DNA from 2 places in the Blautia aquisgranensis genome. Region 1 is predicted to be linked to the other one. Evidence: predicted binding sites of a transcription regulator. Region 1 holds the regulator's gene; the other holds the start of a gene.

Evidence for each region. Region 1 encodes Rex, which represses fermentation and respiration genes when NADH is low (regulators of the CRP and FNR family bind a similar motif). Its sites were predicted from a motif close to ATTGTTAANTANTTAACAAT; they were not measured.
Region 2: WMO28_RS07750 (oxidoreductase) is a predicted target of Rex. The motif match lies at 1,954-1,973, and genes of this name have one in related genera.

The regions. Positions count from the first base shown of each region.
Region 1 covers NZ_JBBMEJ010000022.1:16,297-19,487, reverse strand. Annotated here, with positions in the region: gene WMO28_RS14570 (NAD(P)H-hydrate dehydratase) at 1-1,221, opposite strand, end outside; gene WMO28_RS14565 (redox-sensing transcriptional repressor Rex) at 1,290-1,934, opposite strand; gene abc-f (ribosomal protection-like ABC-F family protein) at 2,150-3,191, shown strand, end outside.
Region 2 covers NZ_JBBMEJ010000007.1:148,865-152,055, reverse strand. Annotated here, with positions in the region: gene WMO28_RS07770 (EutP/PduV family microcompartment system protein) at 1-184, opposite strand, end outside; gene WMO28_RS07765 (BMC domain-containing protein) at 204-635, opposite strand; gene WMO28_RS07760 (BMC domain-containing protein) at 647-1,012, opposite strand; gene WMO28_RS07755 (NUDIX domain-containing protein) at 1,287-1,790, opposite strand; gene WMO28_RS07750 (oxidoreductase) at 2,016-3,191, shown strand, end outside.

The DNA of each region.
Region 1 (3,191 bases):
ACATGCGTCTTTCAGTACACAGACAGTGCCGGTTTCTCCGGCATAATCAATGGCAGTTCGGGCAAGTGTTTCCTGAATTTCCCGGATCGTTTTGCCGCAGAGGCGACTCATCTCTCCGATATGCGGAGTCAGAATCACATTCTCACCTAAGAATTCCTTCCACTGAGGATGCGCGGCCAGAAGATTCAGCCCGTCTGCATCCAGCACAAGATACTTCTTTTCGCGGGCAGCTGCCGTGAGAAACCACTGTTCTCTCTCACGGCTCTCCCCGGAAGTTCCAAGTCCCGGTCCGATCACGATCACATCGCACCAGGAAAGAAGCTGTTCATTGGATTCCTCATCAAAACGGGTGCATACCATAGCCTCCGGAAGAAGGATCTGCAATGGGATCCGGTTCTCCTCCACTGTCTGAATCTTCACCATTCCCGCCCCGGCCCGGAGTGCTGCGCTTGCGCTTAAGTAAGCTGCTCCGCACATACCTGCACTTCCGGTAACAAAAAGAATTTTTCCGAAGGTACCTTTATTTCCGCCGGGATCACGCTCCGGAAACAGCTTCAGGTCTTTCTTTTCCAGACAGCGTGCGGATGCCTTCACAGCTTCCTGCTCATAGATCCCGATATCAGCTACCACGATCTTTCCTGCATACAGCCTTCCCGGATAAAAGCAAAGTCCTCTCTTCCGGTATGCGAATGTGACAGTCAGATCTGCGCTGAAAGCAATGCCCATTTCCAGGCCAGTATCTCCGTTAACTCCTGATGGGATGTCTACAGCGATCTTTTTGGCCCGCGCACTGTTCATCTCATGAATGATCTCAGCATATCGTCCCTCGATCGGACGCGCAAGCCCCACACCGAACACGGCATCTACTATAGTAGTATATTCACTCCAGTCCGGGTTATTCACCTCCGGCACATGATAACCGGTGGCGATCTTGTATTGTAAGGTCGTCTCCCGGGTCATTTTTTCTTTGTTTCCGGCCATGTAGAAATCTGCACGAATTCCTTTCAGATGAAAGATCCTGGCAACCGCAATTCCATCACCGCCATTGTTTCCGCTTCCGCAGACAACCAGGATCCGTTCATTCTTTCCAAGGTACTTCTCTGTCTCTTCTACGACCTTCAGTGCTGCCCGCTCCATCAGAACTTCTGATGCCACTCCGATCTTGTGGATTGTGGCACTGTCCAGATTCTTCATTTCCCCGCAGGTAACAAGCTTCTTCATGCTGTTTCTATACCTCCCTCTGTAACAGAGAAAGCTGCCGTCTCCGGCAGCCTCATTCTCTGATTTTACTATTCCACATGCTCCTGCCTGTATTTACTCAGATTATAAGACAGTGTCATCAGACTCTCGGAAAGATGTACGTTCTCCACGATCACATCATCCGGTGTCTCCAGATCAAGATGTGCAAAATTCCAGATAGCCTTAATACCGTTCTCTACCAGAATATCTGCCATTTCTTTGGCCTTATTCTTAGGAAGAGTAAGAATAGCGATCTCCACGTTATTCTCTTTCAGGAAAAACGGAAGCTCACTGAGCATCTGGATCTCCAGTCCGCGGACTGCAATTCCCTCAAGAACAGGGTTTACATCAAAAATTCCTACCAGCTTAAAGCCCCTTTTCTCAAAGTCCACATAATTGGCAAGTGCCTGTCCCAGATTACCTGCACCAAGAATGATCATCGGATGAATCGTATCCAGTCCCAGGATCTTACCGATCTCCGTATAAAGATAATGTACATTATAGCCATACCCCTGCTGACCAAAACCGCCAAAATTATTAAGATCCTGACGGATCTGGGAAGCTGTGGTGTGCATCTTCTTACTTAATTCATTGGAAGAAATACGCTCTACATTGTCTTCCATCAGCTCTCCTAAGTAGCGGTAGTAGCGTGGCAGACGCTTAATCACCGCTTTCGAGATTTGTTTTGTCTCCACGATAGTTTCCCTCCTTATCTTACACTAGGTTAATTATACCGAATTGATATTTTCCTGTCAATTAATCTTGTGACTTATGTACAAATTTCTTCATATTTTTTCAAATATTTGATTTTTTCTTTGAAATCCCCGCGGTTTCCGTTATAATAGGTAGAGGATTTTTCCTGTTTTTTACGAAACAGAGACAGGATCCTTTGTACAGGAGGACAGTTTTTATGATTTTATCATGTCAGAATATATGCAAAGCCTTTGGCGAAAAAGTAATCTTGAACGACGCATCCTTTCATATTGAGGATCGTGAAAAGGCAGCTCTGATCGGCTGCAACGGTGCAGGTAAGACTACACTTCTCCGCATTATCATGCAGGAGATTTCCGCGGATTCCGGTACGGTGGTGCTCGCCCGCGACAAAAATATCGGTTACCTTGCCCAGTATCAGGATATCCACGGGCACCATACCATATACGAGGAGCTTCTTACCACCAAGCAGCACATCATCGATATGGAACGCCGCATCCGCTCCCTGGAGCAGGAAATGAACAACGTTACCGGCGATGACCTGAACCGTCTGATGGAGACCTATACCCGTCTCACCCATCAGTTTGAGCTGGAGAACGGCTATGCTTACAAGAGCGAGCTTACCGGTGTACTGAAAGGTCTGGGATTCACAGAAGAAGACTATGACAAATACATCGAGACTCTTTCCGGAGGCCAGAAGACCCGCGTAGCCCTGGGTAAGATGCTTCTCTCCAAGCCGGACATCCTGCTTCTGGATGAACCTACCAACCACCTGGACATGGAGAGCATTTCCTGGCTTGAGACTTATCTTCTCAATTATCCGGGCGCGGTATTCATCGTATCCCATGACCGTTATTTCCTGGATAAGGTAGTCACCAAGGTGGTAGAGATCGAGGCCGGCCAGACCCGTGTATACAGCGGAAACTATTCAGCTTATGCGCTCAAGAAGGCACAGCTTCGTGATGCACAGTATAAGGCATACCTGAATCAGCAGCGAGATATCAAACATCAGGAGGCTGTGATCGCCAAGCTGAAATCTTTTAACCGTGAGAAATCCATCAAACGCGCTGAGAGCCGTGAGAAGATGCTGGATCGCGTGCAGCGCATTGAGAAGCCGCTGGAGATCCAGGATCGTATGCGTATCTCCCTGGAGCCCCGCGTTTTAAGCGGCAATGATGTTCTCCATGTAGAAGAGCTTTCCAAAGCATTCCCGGGACAGACACTTTTTTCGGATATTTCCT
Region 2 (3,191 bases), on a different contig from region 1:
AGGAAAAGCATGCCAATCCTACACTGAAATGCTTGGACTCCGCATATTCTCCCGGTGAATCAATGGTATCTTCGTTTGTATTTGTATACTGGGTCTTGTGATAATGAAGCTCTTCGCCCTTCAGTGCCTGCGTCAGAGAAGTCTTGCCAGCCTCGCTTCGACCCATCAGAAAAATTTTTTTCATTTTTTATCCCGTCCTGCTGTCAGCTTCTGTGGATCTCACAGACATCAAATTTCAGTGTTTCATGGAAAAAGCGTACAACCTCTTCCACCGCTGTCATAACTTCCATAAAACCGCCTGTCAGTATCAGTGTGCCACAGAAACGATCCATAAATCCGATCTCCACATGTGCAGCCTTCACTGCCACATCCGCTGCCACAACAATCGCTTCCCAGGGTGTGACACGAACCATGCCGATAGAATCCCCTCTGTGATCCTCACCTTCATGGACACCGATATGTAAAGCAAGATTCTCATATACAGATTTATCATTCGGTGTGAACACATGGGCAAAGGATAATTCTTTTCCCGGAACCCGTACCCGGGTGATCCGAAGTCTCTTTCCCTTCAGATTCTCATAATCATCATGGAAAAGCCTCTCCAGCAGTTCTTCCCTTGTTATTCGTTCTTCCATGGTACACTTCCTTATCGCTTGGTGATCTTACATACTACGTATCCAAGGGTATCACGGAAATAGTCCACGATCTCCTGCATAGCAGTCTCTACATCGGAAATCTCACCTGTAATGATCAGTGTACCTGTGAAACGGTCCGCAAAACCAAGATATACATTACCGCTCTTCACTGCAATATCGGATGCGATAACTGCTGATTCGGAAGGTGTCATATTCATGATGCCGATTGCAGATGAGCCATAATCTACCTGCGGGTTCAGTCCCAGCTTCTGATATATGATAGGTGCCGGGCCTCCCATCACATGGGCAAATGTGATCTCTTTACCGGCTACGGTCTCCTGCACGATCCTGATCTGGTCTTTATGTTCATCTGCCATTTATGATTCCTCGCTTTCAAAAATTTCGTACTGTATTCTTACTATTCGATAAGCCGGATCTCTATCGTATCCGGCTTATGATATTTCTACATTTTATCTAGTTAAATTTTACTATTTATAGATTTTAATGTCAAGACAATTCTTTGAAAACAAGGCAAAAAACAACGTTTTCAAAAATGAAAATCCACAAAAAACAACATTCCATTTTCAGTTTAAGCTGTATAACAGGCAAAAACGCCCGTCTTCACCACACATTTCCACAGCTGTCTGCTTTTCAGAACTCAAATGCAGCCTTGATACTGTCATAGTGAAGGAATTTTCCCTCTGCCGCAAACGCCCGAATCTGATCCAGTGTGGCGAACATGTAGCCGTCTGTCTCCTCTGTCTGGAGCTTCAGATCCGCATCCTCCACATCCATGACAAATCTGTACACATCCACAAAATAATTGTCGCCTTCTCCCGGGTTCTCTCTTTTATAGGTAAAAAGATATCCTCCCTCTGCGCTGCCGGCATCCAGCCCTGTCTCCTCTTTTACTTCGCGGAGCACTGCATCACGGGAAGCCTCTCCTGCCTGTGCTGCACCTCCGGAAACCTCCCACCAGCCCGGAGCCCATGCTTTGGTCATCACACGTTTTGTAATCAGAAACGTGTGATCCGATCTTGCCACAACTCCCAGCACTGTCAGATGATATTCTCCATCCTTCAGGCACCAGTCATTGCGTTTCATGGTACGTCCCGTCAGTTTCTTATCTGCATCATAAATATCCCAGTATTCCATTTTTATCTCCTCTTTCGCTGTAGATTCAGCAGTCTTTCTATCTGTTATGATACCACGTTAAAGTATCTTCTGTAAACCCTGGTATATGGAATCAACAGTACTGGAAAATCTATAGATTATTTTTATTATATTACTTGTATTATGAATTAGTTTTATAGATACTTTTGTTATATAATTAACACAAACAAACGATTCTATTTAAATAACCAGGGAGGTTTTTCCAAAATGAAGAATGATTATCCACATATTTTTGCCCCGTTAACAGTTAAAAATATGACGATCAAGAACCGTATTGTTATGATGCCGATGGGCACCAATTACGGTGAGCAGAACGGCGAAATGAGTTTTCTTCACATCAACTACTATGAGGAGCGTGCAAAGGGTGGCACAGGCCTTATCATCGTGGAGAATGCAAGTATTGATTCCCCACAGGGCTCCAACGGAACCACACAGCTGCGTATCGATCATGATAACTATCTTCCGCGTCTTTTCAAATTCTGCGAGAATATTCACAGATACGGAACAAAGATTGCAATCCAGATCAATCATGCAGGTGCTTCTGCAGTCTCTTCCAGAATCAATATGCAGCCGGTTTCCGCATCCAACATTCCTTCCAAGGAGGGAGGCGAGATTCCGCGTCCACTTTCCAAAGATGAAATTCTTCACATCGTAAAAAAATACGGAGAGGCTGCAAAACGTGCACAGACAGCAGGTTTTGATGCAGTAGAGATCCATGCTGGACACTCTTACCTTATCAGCCAGTTCCTTTCTCCGCTTACAAACGACCGTACCGATGAATTTGGCGGATCTGTTGAGAACCGTACACGTTTCTGCCGTATGGTCATCGACGAAGTCAGAAAACAGGTCGGTCCTTTCTTCCCGATCATGCTTCGTCTCAGTGCAGATGAGCTGATGGATGGTGGAAATACACTTGAGGATACACTCAAATACCTTGAGTACCTTCAGGAAGAGGTTGATATCTTCGATGTTTCCTGTGGTCTTAACGGTTCCATCCAGTACCAGATCGATGCAAACTATCTTCCGGACGGATGGCGTTCTTACATGGCAAAGGCTGTGAAAGAGAAATTCAACAAACCATGTATCTCCATGGGTAATATCCGTGACCCGAAAGTTGCAGAAAAAATCCTTGCTGATGGCGATGCAGATCTCATCGGTATGGGCCGTGGTCTTATCGCAGATCCTGCATGGGTGAACAAAGTTGCTACAGGTCATGAATGTGATCTCCGCAAATGTATCTCCTGTAACGTAGGCTGTGCAGGAAACCGTATCGGTGTCAACCGCCCGATCCGCTGTACAGTAAACCCGTCTGTTCTTGAAGGCGATGTCTACAAGAAACAGCATGTAAACAAAAACTGCAACGTTGTTGTTATCGGTGGCGGT